DNA from 3 places in the Streptomyces showdoensis genome. Region 3 is predicted to be linked to each of the others. Evidence: riboswitches for the same ligand, from Rfam matches in the RefSeq annotation. Region 3 holds a riboswitch; each other region holds the start of a gene.
The links. Region 3 has a riboswitch for cyclic di-AMP ahead of ABD981_RS02375 (LysM peptidoglycan-binding domain-containing protein). Riboswitches for the same ligand answer to the same signal wherever they lie in the genome.
Positions count from the first base shown of each region.

Region 1 (5,295 bases), on a different contig from region 3:
GCTGGCCTTCGCGCAGTCGCTGCCGATGCTGATCGCCGCCTCGCTGGCGACCGGCCTGGCGGGGGCGCTGTTCAACCCGGCGGTGCGGGCCTATCTGGCGGCGGAGGCGGGCGAGCGGCGCGTGGAGGCGTTCGCGCTGTTCAACACGTACTACCAGGCGGGCATCCTGCTCGGGCCGCTGGTCGGGGTGGCCCTGACCGGGGTGTCGTTCCGGCTGACCTGTGTGGTGGCGGCGGTGCTGTTCGCCGGGCTCACCCTCGTCCAGCTGCGGCACCTGCCGGTGCGGAAGGAGGCGACGGTGCCGGCGGCAGCGGCGGACGGGCGGGAGCGCGGGCAGTTCCGGACCGTGCTCGCCAACCGGGTGTTCTGGCTGTTCTCGCTGGCGATGACCGGCTCGTACGTGCTGTCCTTCCAGGTCTACCTGGCGCTGCCGCTCGCCGCGGACAGCACCACCGTGACGACGGTGCTCTTCGTGGTGTCGGCGCTGGTGGCGCTCGTCGGACAGCTGCGGATCACCGCCTGGTGCAAGCGGCGGCTCAGCCGGGAGCGGTGTCTGGTGCTCGGGCTGGGGCTGATGGGCGTGGCGTTCCTGCCGCCGGCGCTGCTCGGCGGCGGGCGGTCGCTGCCGGGGCTGCTGCTGTGCGCGGCGCTGCTCGCGGCGGCGAACGCGGTGCTCTACCCGTTCGAGATGGACACCGTCGTCGCGCTCTCCGAGAACCGCTGGGTCGCGACCCACTACGGGCTCTACAACACCGTCTGCGGGATCGGCATCACCCTGGGGAACCTGGGGACGGGCGTCCTGCTCGACCTCACCGGCTGGTCGGCGGTGCCCTGGCTGACGCTGTGCGCGGTCGGCCTCGGCTGCGCGGCGGCCATGGCGGCGCTGGCCCGGGGCGGGCGGCTCGCGGTCCGTCCCGCCGTACGCCAGTCGGCCGCGCGGGAGTCGCCGACGGGCACCGGCTGACCGCACCCTGGGGAGGGCGCGGGTCCTCCCGTCGCCCTCGGGGCGGGCCCGGGTCCGGACGGGCCGGGTCCGGTCGGGCCCAGGTCCAGGCGGGAGAGCAGCGGTGGCGCGAGTGGCGGTGCGGCACGGGCCCGGTGGCGGGGGCGGCGACGGCCGCGGGCCGTACCCCGTCGCCCGCCGGGTCATCCGCGCCCTTCCCCCGCTGATCATCGTGGGCGGTGTCTGCTTCGACCTGGCGACACCGCCGGAGTACACCGCGGCGCCGCTGTTCTCGGCGGCGCCGCTGATCGCCGCCCCGTTCTTCTCCACGCTGACGACGCTCCTGACGGGCATCGCCGCGGTCCTCGCCAGCGTCGGTCTGCACGCCTACAACGGCACGACCGACCACATCTCCTCGCTCACCGAGACGCTGACCGTCCTCACCGTCTCGGCGCTGGCGATGCTGATCAACCGGGTGGTGCGGCGCAGCGGCGAGCGGCTCGCCTCGGCGCGGGTGATCGCGGAGACGGCGCAGAAGGCCGTGCTGCCGACGCCGGCCGAACGGATCGGCGGGCTGCAGATCGCGGCGCGGTACGAGGCGGCGCAGGCCGACGCGTTCATCGGCGGCGACCTGTTCGCCGTCCAGGACACCCCGTACGGGGTACGGCTGGTCGTCGGCGACGTGCGGGGCAAGGGGCTCGACGCGGTGGAGGCCGTGGCGGTGGTCATCGGCGCCTTCCGCGAGGCGGCCGAGCAGGAGCCGACGCTGGAGGGCGTGGCGGAGCGCCTGGAGCGGGCGCTGGACCGCGAGGGCACGCGGCGGGCCGGGCTCGACGCCTTCGAGGGGTTCACTACGGCGGTCCTCGCGGAGATCCGGCGCGACGACGACGGCGACGGCGGCGAGGGCGACGGCGGCGAGGGCGGCTCCAGTGGCGAAGGCGGTGCCGGTGGGGTCGTGCGGGTCGTGAACCGGGGGCATCCCGAGCCGCTGCTGCTGTACGGGGACGGGGGGCTCGGCCGGCTGCAGCCGAGCGAGGCGGCGCTGCCGCTGGGGATGGGGGAGCTGGCCGTGTGGCCCGACCGGGCGGACGAGACGCCGTATCCGGCGGGCGCGACGCTGCTGTTCTACACGGACGGCCTCTCGGAGGCCCGGGACGCGCGGGGGGGTCTTCTACGATCCGGCCGAGCGGCTCGCGGGGCGGCTCTTCCCCGGTCCCGAGGAGCTGCTGGACGCGTTGGTCGCGGACGTGCGCCGGCACACGGGCGGGGGCTCGACGGACGACATGGCGCTGCTGGCGGTGAGCCGTCCGGCGGCGGGGCAGCCGGAGCGGCGGCGGACGATGCCGGTGGTGCCGCCGGGGGGGCGCCGCCGGGGGACGGTGACGGGACGTAGTCGGGGGGTGTCACTCCGATAACAATTGATACACCGTCAGATCGGGGGTGTGGCGCAGATCCCGTCTGACCGGGGGTCAACTCGGGCCATTCCCTCTCAATTGCGCTAACGATCAAGGGGGACGGCTTGGAATCGGGAGCCCGTGTCTATTAACGTTCGATAACGCAGCGCGGTCGTCCCAGCCGTCGCAAGAGACGGCACCGTGCGCGCGCGCCGAATTCCGCAAGGGAACCGGGGAACCACCACTTGGGGTGAATCGGGCCACGTCGCACCCGTGCGGCACACCCGTAGGAGACCTTCCTGCTCCGAACCCGTCAGCTAACCCGGTAGGCGAGAAGGAAGGAAAGGAGAGCGCCTCCGTGGCGTCCGACACCCCTGCTCCCGAAGCCCCCTTCGACTCTTTCGGTGCCTACGGCCCCGCGGGCACGGGCGGGGAGGAATGGAACCCCACCGAGGACTCGCTGCGGGCCCAGAGCCGCTCCGGCGGCCGGCACCGGGTCGTCAAGCAGCGCTCCAACTTCGCCCGCTCCTCCACCGTCCTCGGGGTCGGCGTCATCGCCGCCGTCGGTGCCGGCGGCCTGGCCACCGCCCAGGAGAAGCCCCCGGTCGCGATAGCCCTGCCGGACCTCGACCTGCCCGACGCCTCCGCGCTGCCCGGCATCGGCGACCTGATCGGCGGCTCCGAGAAGAGCTCTGGCGAGAGCACCGGGGTCACGAACAACCCGCAGCCGCTCACCGCCCTCACCTACACCACGCCCGCCGACGCGAGCTCCGCCGACGCCCCCGCCGGGACGAAGCAGCAGGCCGACGCCGGCGAGGCGCTGCGCGCCCGCATCCTCCAGCAGGCCGAGCAGCAGCAGGCCGCCGCGGACGCCGCGGAGAAGGAGGCGGCGCAGAAGGCCGCCGCCGAGAAGGCGGCGGCGGAAGCCGCGGCCAAGGCCGAGGCGGCGGAGAAGGCGGCGGCCGAGGCGAAGAAGAAGGCCGAGGCGGAGGCCGCCGCGAAGGCCGAGGCCGAGCGCCTGGCCAAGCTGGCCGCCAGCTACGCGCTGCCCACCTCCTCGTACACGATCACCTCCACCTACGGCCAGGCCGGCTCGATGTGGTCCTCCGGCTACCACACGGGCCTGGACTTCGCCGCGCCCACCGGCACCCCGGTCAAGGCCGTGCACAGCGGCACCGTGAAGTCGGCCGGCTGGTCCGGCTCGTACGGCTACCGGATCGTCCTGGAGCTCGAGGACGGCACCGAGATCTGGTACTGCCACCTGTCCTCGATGACGGTCGGCGCGGGCCAGTCCGTCGGTACCGGCGAGACCATCGGCCGGGTCGGCGCCACCGGCAACGTCACCGGTCCCCACCTCCACCTGGAGGTCCACACCCCGTCCGGCGACGGCGTCGACCCGGCGGGCTGGCTGCGGTCGAAGGGGCTCGGCGTCTGACGGCCGGCCGTCCCGCGGGGGAAGCGGAATAGGCCCGGCCGCGCGGGGGGTTGACCACTCCATGACCTCTCTCCGCAAGCTGGGCTCTTCCGACCTGCACGTCTTCCCGCTCGCCCTCGGCGGCAACGTCTTCGGCTGGAGCGCCGACGAGGCGCAGTCCTTCGCCGTGCTCGACGCCTACACCGCCGCGGGCGGCAACTTCGTCGACACCGCCGACACCTACTCCTCGTGGGTGGAGGGCAACGAGGGCGGCGAGTCCGAGACCGTCATCGGGCGCTGGCTCGCCTCCCGCGGCAACCGCTCCGACGTCCTCGTCGCGACCAAGGTCGGCGCCCACCCCCGCTTCAAGGGGCTGAGCGCGACCACCATCAAGGCCGCCGCCGAGGAGTCGCTGCGCCGCCTCGGCACCGATTACATCGACCTCTACTACACGCACTTCGACGACGAGTCCGTGCCCGTCGAGGAGATCGTCACCGCGCTCGACCAGCTGGTGAAGGACGGCAAGGTCCGGGCCGTCGCCGCCTCCAACATCTCCCCGGAGCGGCTGCGCGCCTCGCTCGACTTCGCCGAGGCCGAGGGGCTCGCCCGCTACGTGGCCCTGCAGCCGCACTACAACCTGGTCTCCCGCGAGACCTACGAGGGCCCCCTCCTGGAGACCGCGGAGCAGGCCGGTCTCGCCGCGGTGCCGTACTTCGCGCTCGCCTCCGGCTTCCTCACCGGCAAGTACCGCCCGGGCACCACCGTCGCCAGCGTCCGCGCCGGCAGCGCGGCCGGACACCTGGAGACCGAGCGGGGGCAGAAGGTGCTCGCCGCGCTCGACGCGATCGCCGAGGCCCACGACGCCGAGGCCGCCACCGTGGCCCTCGCCTGGCTGGCCTCCCGCCCGACCGTCGTCGCCCCGATCGCCTCGGCCCGCACGGTCGAGCAGCTCCCGGCCCTCGTCGCGCTCGCCGACCTGGAGCTGACCGCGGCGGAACTGGCCGCGCTGGACGAGGCCTCTGCCGTCTGACCGGCTCCTGGAGGACCCCTCAGCTGCGGTACGGGTTGTAGCCGCCGTAGTCCAGGTACTGCGGCGGCGCCCAGACCCGGCCGGTGGCCCGGGCCGCGTAGGTCAGCGCGGGGGAGGCGACCTGGCGGCGCTGCCACAGGTGGTGCAGCAGCTCCTGCTCGCGGGCCGCGAAGTCCGGGGCCGCCTGGCCGAGTCCGGCCCGGTGGCGCAGGAAGGCCAGGGTGGTCGCGAAGGTCTCGTACTCGCCGACGGCCTGCGCCCCCGGCTTCCCGTACGTCCGGGCGGCGAAGCCGCGGGCCAGCGCCCGGGCCCGCATCGAGGAGAGCGCGAGCGGTTCGTCGCGCGCGAGCCATCCGGCCGACGCGTAGGCCGGGAGCTCGCCGGATATCGTGCGCAGCTCCTTCTGCCGGCTCCATATCGCGAGCCAGGTGAGCAGGGCGAAGACCGGGACCATGAACATCCCGTACACCGCGAGGAACGCCAGCGGGTGGAAGCTCGCCGAGCCGTTCCACAG
Region 1 covers NZ_BAAAXG010000026.1:1,397,986-1,403,280, reverse strand. Annotated here, with positions in the region: gene ABD981_RS19130 (MFS transporter) at 1-964, shown strand, start outside; partial or broken gene ABD981_RS19125 (PP2C family protein-serine/threonine phosphatase) at 1,068-2,358, shown strand; cyclic di-AMP (ydaO/yuaA leader) riboswitch at 2,538-2,684, shown strand; gene ABD981_RS19120 (M23 family metallopeptidase) at 2,696-3,772, shown strand; gene ABD981_RS19115 (aldo/keto reductase) at 3,834-4,781, shown strand; gene ABD981_RS19110 (PrsW family intramembrane metalloprotease) at 4,801-5,295, opposite strand, start outside.
Region 1: linked by a shared signal. The riboswitch ahead of ABD981_RS19120 (M23 family metallopeptidase) and the one ahead of ABD981_RS02375 (LysM peptidoglycan-binding domain-containing protein) in region 3 are both predicted to bind cyclic di-AMP.

Region 2 (5,295 bases), on a different contig from region 3:
ATCTGGACCGGACCACCGTCCTGGACGCGCCGGCCGCGCTGGCGTACGGCCTGGTGGACCACGTGGTTCAGACCCGCGCCCACTCGACCGGCGCCGGGGAGGGGTGATCCCGCGATGGTCCCGGAGCTGCCGCCGCTCCCCGCACTGACCCGCGCCGAGGGCGAGTTCGTCGACACGTACCTCGAAGTCGTGGACCTCCTGGGGCGGATCAATCCATCCAGATCCACGCATACCTATGGGGCCCTGCGCGCCGCTCAAGCGCTGGTGGGGCGGGCGACGGCGCTGCGCGACGCCCTGACGCTCATGCATATGCGGGGCGAGAGCGAGGTCCACGCCGACACATTGGCGCGCGCGTTACGGGTGTTGGACGGAGAGCGACGGGCCGGCCGGGTCACCGTCCCCGAAGAGCCCGCGAGTTGACACTCCGGCGTGTCGTGTCGAGGTCCACCCGGGGCACGGAAAGCGCAGAATCACTCCCTCGTTCGGCGTAGTCGACGTATCGACATAGAACCCGGACGAGTTGCGCAACAGGAGTACGCATCTGGCGGAATCGGGCGTTCCGTCGCAGGTGCGGGGCTCATCGGCCAAACCTCCGAAGATCGAGAAACGAGACTGTCCACCCGTATGGATCAGTCGTGAGGAGCCTCACATATCGCCGTTTCAGCTCGGATTTCGCCCTGTCCGTGGGTCAAGATCCTCGTCGACGACAAGCCCCCGCCACCCACGGCGGGGCGGTCCGGGCGGACGCCGAGTCCTGCCGCCGTCCCGGACGTCTGGTCGACAGGAGTGGATCGGCAGGAGTGGAGGACCCGAGCAGTACGGGACGTTCGCGAGCAGTACGGGACGTTCCTCGGGGTGAAGCCGCAGCCGCGGCCGGGCATCTTCGCCTGCCCGAACCCGACAGGTCATCCTTCACAGGCGGCTGACGAAGGGTTGCGCATGACTGCGCAGATTCATGTCCCGTCCCTGCTGTCCCGGGCCGGAGCCGTCTCGGCTCTCACCCTCGCCGCCGTCGGCGGCACGCTGCTCGCCCCAGGAGCGGCGCCGGAGGCCCAGGCCGCGACGTCCTACGCCAACACGGCCTTGAACGTCGCCGCCTCGAAGAAGGGATCGCCCTACAGGTACGGAGCCACGGGACCGAGCCGGTTCGACTGCTCGGGACTCACGCTCTACTCGTACAAGAAGGCGGGCAAGACGCTGCCCCGCACCGCGCAGCAGCAGTACAACAAGACCCGGCACATCTCGGCGGCCGGCCGACAGAAGGGGGACCTGGTCTTCTTCCATTCCGGCGGAAGGGTGTACCACGTCGGAATCTACGCGGGTAACAACAAGATCTGGCACTCGCCGAAGACCGGCTCATGGGTGAAGCTCGACAAGATCTGGAGCTCGAAGATCTCCTACGGCCGCGTCCGCTGACGAGCGGACCCCGCCGCACGGGCTCGTCGGCCTGATCAGCCGATGCGCTGATGCGCCGATGTACGAAGTGTGAAGTACCGACGTGATGCACGACGGTGCGGGAGGAGCGTCCGGTGGCGCCGCCGGCCCCTCCTCCCGCCCGGGCGCGACCCCCGCGACCGCACGGACCGCCGCTGGGCCGAGAAGCCTAGGCGGCGTGCGCCGCCGGCCAGGGCAGTCGGATCCAGACCGTCTTGCCGCCCTCCTCCGTGGGCGTCACGGAGAGCCGCCCGCCCGCCTCGGCGGCCAGATAGCGGATGATCACCATGCCGCGCCCGTTGTCCTGCTGCACGGCGGCGGGCAGCCGCCGCGGCCAGCGCGGGTGGCTGTCAGTCACCCCGATGCGCAACTGCTCGTCGCGCTCCAGGCGCACGTCGACCGTGAAGGTCGGCGACTGGCCGAAGGTGTGCTGGACGGCGTTGGTCGCCAGTTCGGAGACGATCAGCCGCACCGTGTCCGCGATGTCGTCGCCCTCGTCGATGTCGTCGAGCCCCCAGGACCCGAGGACCTCGGCGACGTACCGCCGGGCGGCCGCTACCGAGGCCGGATCGCTCGGCAGCGTGACGGTTGCTTCCTGGTGATCTGCCATGGCGACGCCGTCCCTTTCCCACCGGGCCGAGCCCCGGTTTGCGCTGCGCGCCAGACTGCCACCGATCGTGCCGCCCTGGGTGGCGATCCACCAAGATATGCGGATATCTGTCGCCCGAAGCAGTGAACGGTGCGACGGGCGACCGGACAACCGCGCGTGACCCGCGGTCAGCCCGCGTCGGGCTCCCTCTCCGCCGCCCCGTCCGGAGCCGTCCGGACGATGGTCTCCACGGCCCGCTCGATCTGCGCGTCCGTGAGGTCCGCCCGGGCGGTCAGCCGGAGGCGGGAGATGCCGTCCGGGACCGACGGCGGCCGGAAGCAGCCGACGCCCAGACCCCGTTCACGGCAGTCCGCCGCCCAGCGCAGCGCCTCCTGCGGGCCCGGGGCGCGGACCGAGACCACGGCCGCGTCGGGGCGGGCGGCGGTCAGCCCGGCCTCGGTGAGCAGCCGGTGCAGGCGGGCCGCCACGGCACGGGCCCGGGCCGCCAGGCCCGGTTCGGCCGCGATCAGACGCAGGCTCGCCAGCGCGCCGCCCACGGCGGCCGGGGCGAGTCCGGTGTCGAAGATGAAGGTGCGGGCCGCGTTGACCAGGTGCTCGATCACCCGGGCCGGTCCGAGGACCGCGCCGCCCTGGCTGCCCAGCGACTTGGAGAGGGTGAGGGTGGCGACGACGTCCGGGGCGCCGGCGAGTCCCGCCTCGTGGAGCGCGCCGCGCCCGCCCTCGCCCAGCACGCCGAAGCCGTGGGCGTCGTCGACGACCAGGCCCGCGCCGTGCGCCCGGCAGACCGCGGCGAGTTCGGCGAGCGGGGCCCGGTCGCCGTCCACGGAGAAGACGGAGTCGCTGACGGCCAGCGCCCGGCGGCCCGGGTGGGCGGCGAGGGTCTTGGCGACGGCCTCCGGGTCGGTGTGCGGGACCACGGCCGTCTCGGCGCGCGCCAGTCGGCAGCCGTCCACGAGGGAGGCGTGGTTGCCCGCGTCGGAGACGATCAGGCCGTCCGGCACGGAGAGCGCGGTGAGCGCGGCGAGGTTGGCGGTGTAACCGGAGGAGAAGACGAGTGCCGCCTCGAAGCCGCCGAACTCGGCGAGTTCGCGTTCCAGCCGGGCGTGCAGCCGGGTGGAGCCGGTGACCAGCCGCGAGCCCGTGGCGCCCGCGCCCCAGCGGCGGGCCGCCCCGGCCGCCGCCTCGGTGATCTCCGGGCGTCGGGTCAGGCCCAGGTAGTCGTTGCCCGCGAGGTCGAGCAGGTCGGACTCGGCCGCCCGGGGGCGCAGGGTGCGCACCAGGCCCGCCCGCTCGCGCTGCCGTGCCGCGGTGTCGGTCCAGTCGAAAGCGGCCTCGCGCGGGTCCCGCCCCGCGCTCGGGTCCTGCGGGTCCTCGGCGTACGGCGGCATGGCGGATCCTTTTGTAGGCAGCGCACAGACCCTAACCGTCCCGGGCCGAGGTCAGGGTGTGGCCATACACACACCTCAAACGGGGTCGTTTGTTCAGTTCCTCCTTGGCCGAGGGGCGTGCGGTACGCCAGGATCAGCGCTTATGGACCTGCTGAACACGCTGGTGGACAAGGGGCTGCGGCGCGAGTCGCCGACCCGTGAAGAAGCGCTCGCCGTACTGGCGACCTCCGACGACGACCTGCTCGATGTGGTGGCCGCTGCCGGCAAGGTGCGCCGTCAGTGGTTCGGGCGGCGGGTGAAGCTCAACTATCTGGTGAACCTGAAGTCCGGCCTGTGCCCCGAGGACTGCTCGTACTGTTCGCAGCGCCTCGGCTCCACGGCGGGGATCCTCAAGTACACGTGGCTGAAGCCCGACGAGGCCTCCGCGGCGGCGGCCGCCGGGGTCGCCGGCGGCGCGAAGCGGGTCTGCCTGGTGGCGAGCGGCCGCGGACCGACGGACCGTGACGTCGAGCGGGTCGGGCGGACCATCGAGGCCATCAAGGAGGAGAACGAGGGCGTGGAGGTCTGCGCCTGCCTCGGTCTGCTCTCGGACGGCCAGGCGGAGCGGCTGCGGGAGGCCGGCGCCGACGCGTACAACCACAACCTGAACACGTCCGAGGCGACGTACGGGGAGATCACCTCCACCCACACCTACGCGGACCGGGTGGACACCGTGCAGAAGGCGCACGCGGCGGGCCTGTCCGCGTGCTCGGGCCTGATCGCGGGCATGGGCGAGACCGACGAGGACCTGGTCGACGTGGTCTTCGCGCTGCGCGAGCTCGACTCGGACTCGGTCCCGGTCAACTTCCTCATCCCCTTCGAGGGCACCCCGCTCGCCAAGGAGTGGAACCTCACCCCGCAGCGCTGCCTGCGGATCCTCGCGATGGTCCGGTTCGTCTGCCCGGACGTCGAGGTGCGGATCGCGGGCGGCCGCGAGGTCCACCTGCGGACGATGCAGCCGCTGGCCCTGAACATCGCCAACTCGATCTTCCTCGGCGACTACCTGACCAGCGAGGGCCAGGCCGGCCAGGCCGACCTCGACATGATCGCGGACGCCGGTTTCGAGGTGGAGGGCGCGGGCACGACGACGCTCCCGGCGCACCGTGCGGACGCGCTCGCGGCGGCCGGTGGCGGGGGCTGCGGCTCCCACGCGTCGGCCGGTGGCGGGGGCTGCGGCTCCCACGCGGAGGCGGGCGGCGGCTGCGGTCCGTGCGGCGGCGCGGTGTCCGAGCAGCCCGCGGAGCCCGCGGCGGCCTCGGCCCCTGCGGCTCCCGCGGCTCCCTCGGCTTCCGAGGCCAGGACGGACCTGGTGGCGGTGCGCCGCCGCGGCGCCGGTACGGACCTCGCGCCGAATGCGTAACGACGAACTGCTGGCCCTGGACCGGGCGCACGTCTGGCACCCGTACGGCCCGATGCCGGGCCGCGCGGAGCCGCTGGTCGTCGACTCCGCGTCCGGGGTGCGGCTCCGGCTCGCCGAACCGTCCGAGGGCCGGGCCGAGTTGATCGACGGCATGTCCTCCTGGTGGTCGGCGATCCACGGCTACAACCACCCCGTCCTGAACGAGGCGGTGCGCGGCCAGCTCGACCGGATGAGCCACGTGATGTTCGGCGGGCTCACCCACGAGCCGGCCGTCCGGCTCGCCGCCCGCCTGGTGGAGATCACGCCGGAGCCGCTGCGGCACGTCTTCCTCAGCGACTCCGGCTCGGTCGCCGTCGAAGTGGCGGCCAAGATGTGCCTCCAGTACTGGCGCTCGGTCGGCCGACCCGGCAAGCAGCGGCTGCTCACCTGGCGCGGCGGCTACCACGGGGACACCTGGCAGCCGA
Region 2 covers NZ_BAAAXG010000027.1:197,596-202,890, reverse strand. Annotated here, with positions in the region: gene ABD981_RS33785 (ATP-dependent Clp protease proteolytic subunit) at 1-107, shown strand, start outside; gene ABD981_RS33780 (hypothetical protein) at 115-420, shown strand; cyclic di-AMP (ydaO/yuaA leader) riboswitch at 761-936, shown strand; gene ABD981_RS33775 (C40 family peptidase) at 940-1,416, shown strand; gene ABD981_RS33770 (ATP-binding protein) at 1,604-2,044, opposite strand; gene ABD981_RS33765 (8-amino-7-oxononanoate synthase) at 2,212-3,432, opposite strand; gene bioB (biotin synthase BioB) at 3,575-4,831, shown strand; gene ABD981_RS33755 (adenosylmethionine--8-amino-7-oxononanoate transaminase) at 4,824-5,295, shown strand, end outside.
Region 2: linked by a shared signal. The riboswitch ahead of ABD981_RS33775 (C40 family peptidase) and the one ahead of ABD981_RS02375 (LysM peptidoglycan-binding domain-containing protein) in region 3 are both predicted to bind cyclic di-AMP.

Region 3 (5,295 bases):
AGGTCGCAGGTCTGCTCCAGGGGCTGCGGGGGACGGTCCAGCAGGTCGGTGAGGGCGGCGAGCCGTACGTCGATGTCCTGGTCCCGGGTCTCGACCAGGCCGTCGGTGTACAGGACCAGGTCGTCGCCCGCCCCGAACGGGATCTCCTGCGTCTCGAAGGGCACGCCGCCGACGCCCAGCGGCGCGCCCTCGGAGAGTTCGAGCAGCCGGGGCGTCCGGCCGGCGGCGACGTGCACGGGCGGCGGGTGGCCGGCGTTCGCGACGCGGCAGCTGCCGCTGTACGGGTCGTACACGGCGCACACACAGGTGGCCATCGCGTCGTCCAGGTCGGCGGCGGTGCGGTCCAGGTGTTCCAGGACCACGGAGGGCGCGAGTCCGAGCGCGGCGAGGGTGCGGGCGGCGGTGCGGAACTGCCCCATGGTCGCGGCCGCGTTGATGCCGCTGCCCATGACGTCACCCACGACCAGCGCGGTCTTCCCGTCGGGGAGCGGGATCGCGTCGAACCAGTCGCCGCCGACCTCGACCGACTCGGACGCGGGCTGATAGCGGTAGGCGACGTCGAGGCCGTTGAGCCGTGGCGGTCCGTGCGGCAGCAGATGGCGCTGGAGGGCGAGGGCGGCCTGGCTCTGGTGGCGGTACCAGCGGGCGTTGTCGATGGCGACCGCCGCGCGGGCGGCCAGCTCCCCGGCCAGCAGGACGTCGTCCTCGTCGAACGGCACCGGGTTGCGGGCCCGCTTCAGGTCCAGCACCCCCAGGACGACCCCGCGGGCCCGCAGGGGCACGGCGAGGTACGAGTGGATGCCCGCCCGCCGCAGCAGCGCGGCGGTGGCCTCCCCGCTGGCGATCCGGGGCAGGTCGCCGTCGGTGACCTGCCGCACGAGGACCGGGCGCCCGGTCCGGGCACAGAGGGTGACCAGGCGCTCGGCGCCGTACCGGGCCGGCTCGCCGACCGGGTCGGCGGCCTCCTGCGCCGGGGTGGGGTACGCGGCCTTCACCGCGAGCGCGCGGAACACGGCCGGACCCGAGGTCCGGGTGGGACCCGGCTGCGTCAGGATGTCCTCCAGGACGTCGACGGCCGCGATGTCGGCGAACTCCGGGACCACCAGGTCCGCCAGCTCGTGGGCGGTGAGGTCCAGGTCGAGCGTGGTGCCCACCCGCTCCGAGGCGGCCGCGATCACCGCGAGGCGGCGTCTGGCCCGGGCGGCCGTCCGGGCCGCGTTGTGCTGCTCGGTGATGTCCGTGACCGCGGCGGCGACCCCCCATGATCCGCCGCTCGGGCGTCTCCAGCCGGTAGAGGGAGACCGACCACACCCGCTCCTCGCCGTCCGGGCCGGCCACGCCCCGTACGCTCCGGGAGAGGACGGGCTCGCCCGTCTCCAGCACCTCCCCGAGAGCCGTCTCCAGCGCTTCCGCGTCCGGCGTCGCCACGGCCTCCCGGACCGTGCGCCCCAGGTGGTCGGCGGCGGGCAGGCCGTCGATCCGCTCCAGCGCCGGGTTGACCAGGACGAAGCGGAGATCGTGGTCGAGCACGGCCAGGCCGAGCGGCGAGTGGCCGACCAGGAGCGAGGACAGGGTCAGGTTCCGCTCCACCCGCCGGACCGCGGCCCGGTCCGAGGCGAGGCCCAGGGCGTAGGGCCGCCCCCGCTCGTCCTGGAGCCGCGTGTTGCGGAACTCCACCAGGATCGTGCGGCCGTCCTTGTGCCGTACGGGGAAGACCCCGGCTCCCGGCCCGTCGCCCGCCACCACGCGGCCGACCAGCGCGTTCACCTGCTCCCTGTGCCGCTCCTCCACCAGCAGTGCCACGGCCTGCCGCCCGAGGACCTCGGCCGCGGGGTAGCCGAAGAGCACCTCCGCCTGCGGGCTCCACAGGACGATCCGGCCCTGGTCGTCGAGGATGACGGCGGCCACCCCGAGCACGTCGAGGAGCCCGCCCGGCTCCAGGGCGAGATCGCCGGCCGCCGGGTCCGGGCCGGCGGGGAAGGCCGCCGCGCTCATCCAGACCGTGTCCCTCCTCCACCCCACAGCCCCTCCATCATCCCGCCACGGAAGCGGACCGCCAGTCGTGAAGGTCGGGCAGCGCATGAAGGGCGCGAAAACGGCGATGACGGAAACCGCAAATAAATCAGATCCGGACATGTCGGATTAAGTGTTCGCCGGTGATCTGAGTCACGGCACCCCCTATCCCGGGGATGCTGTCGCGGCGTCATGTGCGTGCCCCGGCGGAACAGTTGACGAGATGGATCACGGCGCCGTATTCGATCCCTTTCCGGCGCGTAAAAGATCTGCTTGCTTTTGCGAATCAGGCCCTTGTTCTGGCTCTTCGGATTCGCCTACGGTCACCCGTCATCCGGACGGAACGCCGAATCCTGCCGCCGCCCGGGCACCGCACTCACCCATACGCACGGCAGGAGCGGGGGACCCACAGGTTCGCCGCCGCCCCGGTCTCCGGGGCGGCTCGGGGTGTAGTCGCGCACCGCGCGGCCGGGCAGCTCCTGCCCGAACCCGACAGCTCACCTCGCAGGCGAAGGAGAGGACATCGCCATGCGTGGAAACGGTAAGCACCGCCGCCCCGGGAACACTCCGCTCGCTCGCGGGCTGGCCGTCGTCGGCATCACCGGCAGCGCCGCACTCGCCCTGCCGCTCGCCGGCGCGACGGGCGCCGCCGCCGAGGCCCCGCAGGCCGCGCCGACGGTGCGCGCCGTACAGGCCGTACAGGCCGCGCCGACGGTGCGCGCCGTACAGGCCGTACAGGCCGCGCATTCGGTCGCGATCGAAAAGGCGGCGGCGTCGCAGGCCGTGAAGGCGAACGGCGTCGTGCGCTATGCGGTGGTCGCCGGAGACTCGCTGTCGAAGATCGCCCAGAAGCACCACGTGAGCGGCGGCTGGAAGAAGATCTACCGAGACAACCGCGCCGCCGTGGGCGCGGACCCCGGTCTCATCCGCCCCGGCCTGCACCTCTCCATCGACGCGAAGGGCGCCAAGGGCGCCAAGGCCGGCAAGGCCGGCGAGCGTCCGGCCGCCGTGAGCGGATCGGGTGCGGGCGGCGGGTCCGCGCTCCCGGCGGTCGCGTCCCGCCCGGCCGCCCAGCCGGCCGTGGTCCAGGCCGCGGCCCAGGCGCCCGCGGTCTCCTCGGCGTCTTCGGCGGCCTCGGCCGTCTCGTACACGAACGACCTGGACGGCTGGATCCGCGAGTCGCTCGCGATCATGGCCAGGAACGGCATTCCGGGCACGTACGAGGGCATCCACCGCAACGTCATGCGCGAGTCCTCGGGCAACCCGCTGGCCGTCAACGACTGGGACTCCAACGCCCTCGCCGGCACCCCCTCCAAGGGCCTGCTCCAGGTGATCGAGCCCACCTTCCAGGCCTACCACGTCCCCGGCACGGCCTTCGACCTGTTCGACCCGGTCGCCAACATCACGGCCGCCTGCAACTACGCGGCCGCCCGCTACGGCTCCATCGACAACGTCAACGGCGCCTACTGACGGCCGAGCGCCGCGCCCCCTGCTCCCTTATGGACAGGTGTCCATGTAACCTGGACACCTGTCCATAAAGTTCGAGGAAGGGGTGCGCCATGGATGCGGTCGCGAACGTGCTGGTCGGCCTGGTGGCGGCGCTGCACGCGTACATCATGGTTCTGGAGATGTTCCTCTGGGAGAAGGGGCCGGGACGCAAACTCTCCGGCTTCGACCCCGCGATGGCCCGGGCCACCGCCCCGCTCGCCGCGAACCAGGGCCTCTACAACGGCTTCCTGGCGGCCGGCCTCGTCTGGGGCCTGATCGCGGGGGACCCGACCGGCTTCCGGGTCCAGGTCTTCTTCCTGGTCTGCGTGCTGGTCGCCGGGCTGTACGGCGGCTTCACCGCCAACCGCCGCATCCTGGTGGCGCAGGCGCTCCCCGGGGCCCTCGCGCTCGGTGCCGTCCTGCTGGCCGGATGAGCACCGCACCGCCGGATCCGCGGGCCGAGCGGACCAGGGCCAAGCTGCGCCGAGCGCTCCTCGAGGAGTGCGCGGACAGCCCGCTCGCGCAGGTGAGCGTCGCGGCGCTGGTGCGGCGGGCGGGGGTCGGCCGTGCCACGTTCTACCTCCATTACGCCGACCTGGAGGCGCTCGCGACCGACGCGTGCGCCGACATCGTCCGCGACGCCGTCGACGCCCTGCACGCCTGGCGCGGCACGCCCGACCCGGCCTCCCCGCCCCCCGCGCTGCGCGAGTTCTTCGACCGGATCACCGCGCACGCCGGGCTCTACCGGGAGCTGCTGCGCCCGGGCGGCAGCGGTCCGCTCGGCCTCGTGCTCCACCAGGAGCTCCGCGCCCGGAGCCGGGCCGAGCGCGCCCTGGCCGGGGCACCGGAACCCGACCTGATCGCCTCGGCGGTGGCCGCGACCTTCGCCGGCGTACTCGCCGACTGGCTGCACGGCCTCATCGGGGCCGCCCCCGGCCGAGATCGCGCAGCGGGTCTGGGGACTGCTGATCACCCTGCACCGGGCCCCTCTGGACTGAGGGGTGCCGGGGGCGAAGGGTGGGGCCCCTCCCGGTGCCCCTAAGATGCGTCACCCGCGGTAGCGGCGGTGCCCTGAGGCGCCACGGCCGGAAGGAGCGCCCGAAGATGGCGGGCTGGAACGTGCAGGACATCCCCTCCCAGCGGGGACGCGTCGCGGTGGTCACCGGGGCCAACAGCGGCATCGGATACGTCACCGCCCGCGAACTCGCACGTGCCGGGGCGCACGTCGTCCTCGCCTGCCGCGACCGCACCCGCGGCGAGACGGCCCTCGCCCGGCTGCGCGGCGAAGTGCCGCACGCCGAAGCCGCGTTCGCGCCGCTCGACCTGGGGGACCTCTCCTCCGTACGGGACTTCGCCACCGCCCTGTCCGAGCGGCACGAGGGCCTCGACCTGCTCGTCAACAACGCCGGCGTGATGGCCCTGCCCCACGGCCGCACCGCCGACGGCTTCGAAACCCAGTTCGGGGTGAACCACCTCGGCCACTTCGCGCTCACCGGGCTCCTCATGCCCCTGCTGCTGCCCACCCCGGGCGCCCGGGTCGTCAGCCTCTCCAGCGGCTTCCACGCCCTGTCCGACCTCGACCACACCGACCTCAACGCCGAGCGCGGCTACCGTCGGTGGATCGCGTACGGCCGCTCCAAGACGGCCAACCTCCTCTTCGTCCACGAACTCGCGCGCCGCCTGGCCGCCGCCGGGTCCGGGCTCGTCGCGGCCGCCGCCCACCCCGGCTACGCCGCCACCAACCTGCAGACGGCAGGCCCCCGCCAGGAGGGCCGCCGCGCCGCCGCACGGATG
Region 3 covers NZ_BAAAXG010000004.1:78,003-83,297, forward strand. Annotated here, with positions in the region: partial or broken gene ABD981_RS02370 (SpoIIE family protein phosphatase) at 1-1,995, opposite strand, end outside; cyclic di-AMP (ydaO/yuaA leader) riboswitch at 2,381-2,537, shown strand; gene ABD981_RS02375 (LysM peptidoglycan-binding domain-containing protein) at 2,542-3,483, shown strand; gene ABD981_RS02380 (DUF1304 domain-containing protein) at 3,573-3,935, shown strand; partial or broken gene ABD981_RS02385 (TetR/AcrR family transcriptional regulator) at 3,932-4,499, shown strand; gene ABD981_RS02390 (oxidoreductase) at 4,606-5,295, shown strand, end outside.